Azospirillum brasilense: one gene and its partner. The main gene of each other region encodes a partner of the protein of the gene in region 2 in a complex. Links are inferred from orthologs where the notes say so. Each region holds a gene or a part of one and is shown on either strand. Other genes may lie near its edges.

The links.
Region 1: the proteins of paoA (region 2) and H1Q64_RS18835 are in contact, whole or in part, in a crystal structure (PDB 5G5G), measured with the Escherichia coli proteins. The link is inferred for Azospirillum brasilense from one-to-one orthologs.

The regions. Positions count from the first base shown.
Region 1 is NZ_CP059450.1:1,185,260-1,190,157, reverse strand. Bases 1,466-4,503 are described here. They hold H1Q64_RS18835 (xanthine dehydrogenase family protein molybdopterin-binding subunit), read right to left. Parts: upstream 4,104-4,503; coding sequence 1,827-4,103; downstream 1,466-1,826. Other genes in these bases: H1Q64_RS18830 (FAD binding domain-containing protein), read right to left, coding at 4,100-4,503; ahpF (alkyl hydroperoxide reductase subunit F), read left to right, coding at 1,466-1,705. Also shown: more of ahpF, read left to right, coding at 125-1,465; more of H1Q64_RS18830, read right to left, coding at 4,504-4,898. UniProt on the Escherichia coli protein: Oxidizes aldehydes to the corresponding carboxylic acids with a preference for aromatic aldehydes. It might play a role in the detoxification of aldehydes to avoid cell damage.
Region 2 is NZ_CP059450.1:1,891,517-1,896,988, forward strand. Bases 1,108-4,089 are described here. They hold paoA (aldehyde dehydrogenase iron-sulfur subunit PaoA), read left to right. Parts: upstream 1,108-2,247; coding sequence 2,248-2,931; downstream 2,932-4,089. Other genes in these bases: H1Q64_RS21990 (LysR family transcriptional regulator), read right to left, coding at 1,108-1,934; H1Q64_RS22000 (FAD binding domain-containing protein), read left to right, coding at 2,928-3,878. Outside these bases: H1Q64_RS21980 (CaiB/BaiF CoA transferase family protein), read right to left, coding at 1-13; H1Q64_RS33995 (hypothetical protein), read left to right, coding at 104-973; more of H1Q64_RS21990, read right to left, coding at 996-1,107. UniProt on the Escherichia coli protein: Oxidizes aldehydes to the corresponding carboxylic acids with a preference for aromatic aldehydes. It might play a role in the detoxification of aldehydes to avoid cell damage.

The sequences.
Region 1 (4,898 bases), 710 kb from region 2 along the record:
CCAAGATCTGCCGTTCACCAAGATCTGCCGTTCGACAAGAAACGCTTCAACGAACTTCTGCTGCCCGGACCCGCCCTGGCGCCACCGGGCTCGCTTCGAAAAACCACTTTCGGGAGCCCTCGCCGTGTTGGATAGCAACGTCAAAGGCCAGCTCAAGGCCTATTTCGACAAGATCACGCAGCCCATCGAACTGGCCGCCTCCCTGGACGACGGTGCCAAGTCGCAGGAAATGCAGGCTCTGCTGCAGGACATCGCGTCCCTGTCGGACAAGATCACCTTCGTCCGCAGCGACGACGACGCGCGCAAGCCTTCCTTCGCGATCAAGCGCACCGGCACCGACGTCGGCATCCGCTTCGCCGGCCTGCCGATGGGCCATGAATTCAATTCCCTCATCCTCGCCCTGCTGCAGGTCGGCGGCCACCCCTCCAAGGAGTCGGCGGAGGTCATCGAGCAGGTGAAGGCGCTGGATGGTGAGTACAGCTTCGAGACCTACTTCTCGCTGTCCTGCCAGAACTGCCCCGACGTGGTGCAGGCCCTGAACCTGATGAGCGTTCTGAACCCGCGGATCAAGCATGTCGCCATCGACGGCGCGCTGTTCCAGCAGGAGGTCGAATCGCGCAAGATCATGGCCGTCCCGTCGATCTTCCTGAACGGCGAGCCGTTCGGCCAGGGCCGCATGGGGCTGGAGCAGATCCTCGCCAAGATCGACACCGGCGCCTCGCAGCGCGACGCGGAGAAGATCAAGGCCAAGGACGCCTTCGACGTGCTGGTGATCGGCGGCGGCCCGGCCGGCGCCGCGGCGGCGATCTACGCGGCCCGCAAGGGCATCCGCACCGGCGTCGCGGCGGAACGCTTCGGCGGTCAGGTGCTCGACACCATGGCCATTGAGAACTTCATCTCGGTCTCCCACACCGAGGGCCCGAAGCTGGCCACCGCGCTGGAGCAGCACGTCAAGGAGTATGAGGTCGACGTGATGAACCTGCAGCGGGCGGAGAAGCTGATCCCCGCCTCGGAGCCGGGCGGCCTGATCGAGGTCCGGCTCGCCAACGGGGCCTCGCTGAAGTCGAAGACGGTGATCCTGTCCACCGGCGCCCGCTGGCGCCAGATGGGCGTCCCCGGCGAGGACGAGTACCGGAACAAGGGCGTGGCCTACTGCCCGCATTGCGACGGCCCGCTGTTCAAGGGCAAGCGCGTGTCGGTCATCGGCGGCGGCAACTCCGGCGTCGAGGCGGCGATCGATCTGGCCGGCATCGTCGCCGAGGTGACGCTGATCGAGTTCGACAGCCAGCTCCGCGCTGACGAGGTGCTCCAGCGCAAGCTGCGCAGCCTGCCCAACGTGCGCGTCATCACCTCGGGCCTGACGACCGAGGTGCATGGCGACGGCACCAAGGTGACCGGCCTCAGCTACAAGAACCGCAACACCGGCGAGGTGCACCGGATCGATCTGGAAGGCATCTTCGTGCAGATCGGCCTCGTGCCCAACACCGAGTGGCTGAAGGGGTCTGTGGCGCTGAGCCCGCGCGGGGAGATCGAGGTGGACGCCCGCGGCCAGACCTCCATCCCCGGCGTGTTCGCGGCGGGCGACGCGACGACGGTGCCCTACAAGCAGATTATCATCGCCATGGGCGAGGGCTCGAAGGCCGCCCTGTCGGCCTTTGATTACCTGATCCGCATGGCGCCGGTCGAGGCTGTCGCTGCGGCGTAAGGAAGTGGTGGCGTAGGGCCCCCCTCCCGGCCTCCCCCCGCTGCGCAGGGGGAGGAGAAAAGCCCTCCCCTGCGAAGCGGGGGAGGGTTGGGTGGGGGCCCGTCGCAACCACCCGCCCTCGTCAGCGAAGACCCGCCAGCACCTTGTCCAGCGTGATCGGGAAGTCGCGCACGCGCACGCCGGTCGCGTGATGGATGGCGTTGGCGATGGCGGCGGGAACGCCGACGATGCCGATCTCGCCGACTCCCTTGGCGCCCAGCGCGTTGACCATGTCGTCATGCTCCTCGACGAACAGTACGTCGATCTCCGGCACGTCGGCGTTCACCGGGACATGGTACTCCGCGTAGTCGTGGTTCATCACGCGGCCAAGCCGGTGATCGGTGAAGGCCTCCTCCTCCAGCCCCATGCCGATGCCCCAGACCACGGCGCCCTGAATCTGGCTGCGCGCCGTCTTGGGGTTGATGATGCGGCCGGCGGCGATGGCGCTGACCACGCGCGATACCCGGATGGTGCCGAGATCCTCGTCCACCCGGACCTCCACGAAGACCGCGGAATGGGTGGCGAAGGTGTGCCGCGCCCGCGCCAGCAGATAGGGCAGGGCGCGCGCCTCCTCCTCGATGGACAGGGTGCCGGAGCCGCGCATCACCTCGGTGATGGACAGCCGCCGCGCCCGGTCGTCCCGGACGATGAGATGGCCGTCGGCGAAGAGAACGTCCGCCTCCGCCACGCCCTTCAGCGGGCTGTCGTCCAGCTTCCCGGCCAGCGTGATCAGCTGTGACCGCACCCGGTCGCACACCGCCTTCACCGCCGACCCGACGGTGGAGACGGTCCAGGACCCGCCCTCGATGGGGGCGGTGGGAAGCGAGGAATCGCCCAGGCAGAAGGTCACCTCCTCGATCGGCAGGCCCAGCACGTCGGCGGCGATCTGCGTCATGACGGTGTAGGTGCCGGTGCCGATGTCGGCGGTGGCGCTGGACACCACCAGCTTGCCGTCGACGCCCAGGACCGCCTTGGCGGCGGCCTGCCCCTGCATGGCGTCCCATACGCCCGCCGCCATGCCCCAGCCGATCAGTTCGCGCCCCTCGCGCATGGAGCGCGGCGCGGGGCTGCGCTTCGCCCAGCCGAACCGCTCCGCCCCGTGCTGGAAGCAGGCGCGCAGTTCCTTGCTGGAGAAGGGGTTTCCGGTGTTGGGGTCGGTCTCCGCGTAGTTCTTCAGGCGAAGCTCCACCGGGTCCATGCCGAGCTTGCAGGCCAGCTCGTCCATGGCGATCTCCAGGGCCGGGACGCCGGTCGCAGCCCCTGGCGCGCGCTGGTCCAGCGGCGTGTGCACGTCCAGCCGGGTCAGCTTGTAGTCCAGCCGGACGTTGTCGCAGGCGTACTGCTGGCCCGACCAGTTGACGACGATCTCCACATAGTTCTCGTTTTGGGAGCTTTCCTGCACCGCCTCGTGGATCAGCGCCCGCAGCGTGCCGTCGCGGTCGGCGCCCAGCGCCACCCGCTGGATGGTTTCGGGCCGGTGGCCGAAGCTGAACATCTGCGGGCGCGACAGCTCCACCCGGACGGAGCGTTTCAACTGCGTCGCCGCCAGCATGGCCATGAAGAGCTGGTGCTGCGGCCGCAAGCCGGAGCCGAAGGCGCCGCCGACGAAGGGCGACATCACCCGCACCGCGGATTTGGCCAGGCCGAAGACGTTGCAGACATAGGTGTGGCAGTTCTGAGCGCCCTGGGTCTTGTCGTGGACGGTCAGCGTGCCGTCGTCGTGGTGCAGGACGGTGGTGGCGTGCATCTCCATCGGGTTGTGGTATTCCGCCGCCTGGGTGAACTCCGCGTCCACTTGGACGGGCGAGTCCAGGAAGGCTTGCTCCGGGTTGCCGCGGGGCTTCGGCGGGGGCTCGAAGCCGCCCTTGTCCTTGCCGGGGGTGAAGCTGTTCGCGCGGTTGGCGCGCAGGTCGGTCTGGTGGGGAGCCGCCTCATACTCGATGTGGACGAGGCGGGCGGCGTAGCGGGCCAGCTCGAAGCTCTCGGCGATCACCAGCGCCACCGGCTGGAGCGCGTGGTGGATTTCCGCGTCGTAGAGCGGGCGGAAGGGCGCTCCCTTGGGCGCGTCGTCGTCCTTCCATTTGCGGTCGAACCAGGCGAGGCTCGGCCGGTTCTCGTGGGTGAAGACGTGGATGACGCCGGGCAGAGCCAGCGCTGCTGCCGTGTCGATGCGGGTGATTCGCCCGCGCGCGATGGCGCTGGAGACGATGCAGCCGTGGGCAAGGTCCGGCAAGGTGAACTCGGCGGCGTAATGGGCGTCGCCGGTCACCTTCTTGCGCCCGTCCACCCGGCTGACGGGCTTGCCGATGGGGCCGTTGGGCTCCGTCAGGAAGCCGGGGATGCTGGGAATGGCGATCATGGACGGGGCGCTCCCTTGCGCTCGGCGGCTTCGGTCAGGGCACGGACGATGGCGCGCTCGGCCAGTTCGATCTTGAAGCTGTTGTGCTCGTGCCCCTTGGCGTCGCGCAGCAGAACACGCGCGGCGGCGCGGAACCGGTCGGGCGTGGCGGGCTTCCCGACGAGGGCGGTTTCCGCCTCCGGGTCGCGCCAGGGCTTGTGGGCGACCCCGCCCAGCGCCAGGCGGGCCTCGCGGACGGTGCCCCCATCCATCTCCAGCCCCGCCGCGACCGACACCAGCGCGAAGGCGTAGGAGGCGCGGTCGCGGATCTTCAGATAGGTCGAATGCTCGGCGAAGCCCCTGGCCGGCAGGTCGATGGCCGTGATGAGGTCGCCCGGCCGCAGGACCGTGTCGATCTCCGGGCGGTCCCCGGGCAGGCGGTGGAACTCGGCGAAGGGGATGCTGCGCTCACCCTCCGGCCCGGTCACCTGGACCACCGCTTCGAGCGCTGCCAGTGCGACGCAGAGGTCGGAGGGGTGGACGGCGATGCAATGGTCGCTGGCGCCCAGGATGGCGTGGATGCGGTTCACCCCGCCGATCGCGCCGCAGCCCGACCCCGGCTCCCGTTTGTTGCAGGGGGTGGCGGTGTCATAGAAGTAGTAGCAGCGGGTCCGCTGCAGCAGGTTGCCGCCGTTGGTCGCCATGTTGCGGAGCTGCGCCGAGGCTCCCGCGAGAATCGCCTTGGACAGCATGGGGTAGCGGGTCTGCACGCGCTCGTCATAGGCGGTGTCGGCGTTGCGCGCCAACGCGCCCAGC
Region 2 (5,472 bases):
GGGGTAAAGTCATCGTGCAAAGTCTCCGCTGTAAGCCAGGGCCAATCGTCCGTGGCCGCGATGGTAAACAGCCGGACCGGCCCCGATCCAATACAGATGGGGCATGCATCGCATAACGAAGCGCTATGAGGCCAATCGTCGTCAGCCCCATCGCCTGCGCGCCGTCAAGCGTTGCAGCGATCCGGCCTTTGCCGCCAAGGTCGAGGACATCCCCGCAAAAATCGACCGGCTCCCCGAACCTTTTGAATGGGGCCGTGCACCAGTCGTTTGGTTGGGGCGGTCATACTCGCAATTCCCATCCACCTATGCGGGCAGCCTCCTTGTCGTCGTCGATGCGACGGTTCAGCTTCGACGACGTGTCTCGTTCGGCGTCCGCAGCCTTCCGATGGGCCGACCCCTCGGCTGGAAAGGAGACGTGATGGGAATTCTCCTGGCCTTCGCGCCCTTCATTGCCTTCGCCGTCCTCGACCGACTGGTCGGGCCCGTGGAGGGACTCATCGCCGGTGCTCTCGTTTCAGCCACCATGCTGCTGCGCGACTGGATGAGCCCCGGCAGGACACCGAAAATCCTTGAAGTCGGCACGGTGCTGCTGTTCGGTGGGTTGGCGTTCTACGCCGTGGCAGGCGGACCGACTTGGTCCGTCATGGGGGTCCGGCTGCTCGTCGATGCCGGGCTCTTGCTGATCGTGCTGATCTCCATCGCGCTGCGGCGCCCCTTCACGCTGCAGTATGCGCGGGAGCAGGTTGCCCATGAATTCTGGGACAGCCCGCGCTTCATCCACACCAATTACGTGATCACGGGCGTGTGGGCTCTGGCGTTCCTCGTGCTGGTGATCGCGGACATCGTCCTGCTCTACCGGCCCGATCTTCCGCCTCGCTTCGGCATCGTCGCGACCGTGCTGGCGCTCGTCGGCGCGATCAAGTTCACATCCTGGTACCCGGAACATCAGCGGTCCGCCGCCGGCACGGTGTGAATCCCATGTCTTCGTCCGTGTGCTAGGACGCCGCCGCTTCCTCGTCCAGCAGGAGGGTGCCGGGCCAGTCGCCGCCGCCGACCAGATCGCGCACCACCCGCAGGAAGGTCTCGCGCACCGCCGCCGCGGCTTCGGTCACCGGGGCGCCGCGGGGCCGGCAGAGATGGACCGAGCGGCGCAGGGATGGCGAAACGATCAGCCGGGCGGAGACCTGGCCCGCCCGCCATTCCTCCATCACCGCCGAGATCGGCAGGACCGAATAGCCCACCCCCTTGGCGACCAGCGCCTTGATCTGGGGGAGCCCGTTGATCTCCACCGCCACGGTGACGATGGTGCAGGTCTCGCGCGCCACCCGTTCGATGCGGTCGCGCAGGTTGTGCGGGCGGCTCGGCAGGATCAGGTCCTTGCCGGCCAGCTCGTCGAAGGCGATCTCGCCATCGTCACCGCCCGGCGGCCCGATCAGGTAGAGGTCCTCGCCCACCAGCGATTCGGCCAGCAGGGTGCGGGACCGCGTCACGTCGTAGATGCAGCCGAAATCCAGCCGGTCGTCGTTCAGCCATTCCAGGATCGTTCCGCTGAAGGATTCGACCACCCGCAGCGACACCTGCGGCAGCTCGGCGCGGACCGCCTGGACCAGGGGAACCGCCGCCACCAGCGCCACCGACGAGGTGAAGCCGACGGTTACCAGCCCGCTCGGCGTGCCCGAGCAGTTGCGCACCTGTTCGGTCGCCTGGGCGACGTGGCGCAGGATGATCTCCGCATGCTCGTACAGCCGGGTGCCGGCGGCGGTCGGCTTGACCCCGTGGACGCCGCGGGTCAGCAGCTTGACTCCGAGGCCCGCCTCCAGATTGCGGATGTTGTGGCTGAGAGCCGGTTGGGCGACGTTCAGCTTCTGAGCCGCGGCCGTGAAGGAGCCTTCATCGACGATGCCGATGAAATACCGCAACTGACGCAGATCCAACGCTCACCTTCCTTTGCCCAGCCCTTTGCCTGCGGGATCGACAATCCCCCGCCTCGGCCAATCATGTCGGTGCGCTGCAAGCGGATCAAGGCAAGTGGATGAGGAAAGCGCCGGGCAAACCCGGTTCAACCATCTGCAGGGCCGCTGCGTTCCATTGATCCGTTTCATAAGACTTATCAGAGACCGGCGGGTAATCCACGGACCGGCACGGCCTAGCTTTTCCCCATCCGCACAAGCGGATGAGCCGTCCGCACGCCTGCGCCCCGCCCCGCGGGGCCGGGATTACAGCCAGGAAGGGAAGAGGATTTCACCGATGCACCATTCCGGCGACCTCGACATGACGCGGCGCGGCCTCCTGCTTGGGACCGCCGCCACCGCCGCGCTGACGGCGACGCCGTTCCGGGCGCCGGCGCGGGCGGCCACCGTTGGAGAGACCGCCATGCCACCCCCCGCGACCGGAGCCGACGCGCCGTCCCTGTCGCCCGTTCTGTCCAAGGTCACCTTCACCGTGAACGGGCAGCGCCGCGACCTCGAACTCGACACGCGGACGACGCTGCTCGACGCGCTGCGCGAGCATCTTCACCTCACCGGCACCAAGAAGGGCTGCGACCACGGCCAGTGCGGGGCCTGCACGGTCATCGTGGACGGGCAGCGCATTAACTCCTGCCTGACGCTCGCCGTGATGCACGAGGGCGGCAGCGTCACCACCATCGAAGGGCTGGGCCTGCCCGGCAAGCTGCACCCCATGCAGGCCGCCTTCGTAGAGCATGACGGCTACCAGTGCGGCTACTGCACGCCGGGCCAGATCTGTTCGGCGGTGGCGATGCTGGACGAGATCAAGGCCGGCGTGCCCAGCCACGTCACCGCCGACCTGACCGCGGCGCCGCAGGCCACCGTGGACGAGTACCGGGAGCGGATGAGTGGCAACATCTGTCGCTGCGGCGCCTATTCCAACATCGTCGATGCGATCTCGGACGTCGCACGGAGGGAGGCATGAGACCCTTCACCTACGAGCGGGCGGACTCCCCCGCCGCCGCCGCCGCCGCGGTCGAGCGCCGGCCGGGCGCCAAGTTCATCGCGGGCGGCACCAACCTGCTCGACCTGATGAAGCTTGAGATCGAGACGCCGGCCCATCTGATCGACGTCAACGGGCTGAAGCTCGACACGCTGGAAGCGACGCCGGACGGCGGGCTGCGCATCGGCGCGCTGGTGCGCAACACGGCGCTGGCCGCCGACCAACGGGTGCGGCGCGATTACGGCGTGCTGTCGCGCGCCCTGCTCGCCGGGGCGTCGGGCCAGCTGCGCAACAAGGCGACGACGGCGGGCAACCTGCTCCAGCGCACGCGCTGCCCCTACTTCTACGACACCAACCAGCCCTGCAACAAACGCCAGCCCGGCAGCGGCTGCGCCGCCATCGGCGGCTACAGCCGGCAACTCGCCGTGGTCGGGTCGAGCGACGCCTGCATCGCCACCCACCCCAGCGACATGGCCGTCGCCATGCGCGCGCTGGACGCCACGGTGGAGACGGTGCGGGCCGACGGGACAACGCGGACGATTCCCATCGCGGAGTTCCACCGGCTGCCCGGCGACACGCCGCACATCGAGACGGCGCTGGTGCCCGGCGAACTCATCACCGCGGTGACGTTGCCCAAGCCGGTCGGCGGCACCCACGTCTACCGCAAGGTGCGTGACCGCGCGTCCTACGCCTTCGCGCTGGTCTCCGTCGCGGTGGTGGTGCAGCGCGACGGCGGCGGCCGGGTGGCGCTGGGCGGCGTGGCGCACAAGCCCTGGCGCGTCGAGGCCGCCGAGGCCGAGATGCCGCGCGGCGCCAAGGCGGTCACCGCCGGGCTGCTGGCCGATGCGAAGCCGACGCACGACAACGCATTCAAGCTGACCCTGGTCGAGCGGACGCTCGCCTCGGTGCTGGCCGAAGCGAAAGGGTGAGACATGAAGTTCGACACTCCCGCGACCACCAACCCGATCGACCAGCTGAAGGTGGTGGGCAAGCCGACCGACCGCATCGACGGCCCGCTGAAGACGACGGGAAAGGCCACCTACGCCTATGAATGGCACGACGTGGCGCCGAACGTCGCCTATGGCTGGGTCATCGGATCGGGCATAGCCAAGGGGCGCATCGCGTCCATGGACCTGGAGGCGGCGCGGAAGGCCCCCGGCGTCGTCGCCATCGTCACGGCGGAGAACGCCGGCTCCCTCGACAAGGGCAAGCGCAACGCCGCGACCCTGCTCGGCGGGCCGGAGATCGAGCATTACCAGCAGGCCGTCGCCCTGGTGGTGGCGGAGACCTTCGAGCAGGCGCGCACCGCGGCGGGGCTGGTGCGCATCGACTACACCGCCGCGGACGGCGCCTATGATCTGGCCGCGGCCAAGGACAAGGCGGAGAAGACCAAGGACGGCGATTCCGTCGTGGGTGATTTCGCGGGCGCCTTCGCGGCGGCTCCTGTGAAACTCGACGAGACCTACACCACGCCGGACGAGAGCCACGCGATGATGGAGCCGCACGCGACCATCGCCGCCTGGGAGGGCGACCGGCTGACCGTGTGGACCTCCAACCAGATGATCGACTGGATGGTCACCGACCTGTCGGCGACGCTGAAGATGCCGAAGGACAAGGTGCGCGTCATCTCTCCCTTCATCGGTGGGGGTTTCGGCGGGAAGCTGTTCCTGCGCGCCGACGCGCTGCTGGCGGCGCTTGGCGCGCGGGAGGCCGGGCGGCCGGTCAAGGTCGGGCTGTCGCGGCCCCTGATGATGAACAACACCACGCACCGCCCCGCCACTATCCAGCGCGTCCGCATCGGCGCCACGCCGGACGGCACGATCACCGCCATCGCCCATGAGAGCTGGTCGGGCAACCTGCCCGGCGGCTCGGAGGAGACGGCGACCGACCAGACGCGGCTGCTCTACGCCGGGGCGAACCGCCTGATCGGCAACCGCATCGCCACGCTCGACCTGCCCGAGGGCAACGCCATGCGAGCGCCGGGCGAGGCGTCGGGGATGATGGCGCTGGAGGTCGCCATGGACGAGATGGCGGAGAAGCTGGGCATGGACCCGGTGGAGTTCCGCATCCGCAACGACACCCAGAGACCGACCCCGCCGACCCCCACCGGCCCTTCTCGCAGCGCCAGCTCGCGCAGTGCCTGCGCCTCGGCGCCGAGCGGTTCGGCTGGGCGAAGCGCAACCCGCAGCCGGGGCAGGTGCGCGACGGGCGCTGGCTGGTCGGGCTGGGCGTGGCGTCGGCTTTCCGCAACAACCTGCTGACCAAGTCGGCGGCGCGGGTGCGGCTGGACCAGCGCGGGATCGTCACGGTCGAGACCGACATGACCGACATCGGCACCGGCAGCTACACCATCATCGCCCAGACCGCGGCGGAGATGATGGGGGTGGGCTTGGACAAGGTGGCGGTGCGGCTCGGCGATTCGAGTTTCCCGGTGTCCGCGGGCTCGGGCGGGCAATGGGGCGCCAACAACGCCACCGCCGGGGTCTATGCCGCCTGCGTGAAGCTGCGCGAGGCGGTGGCGCA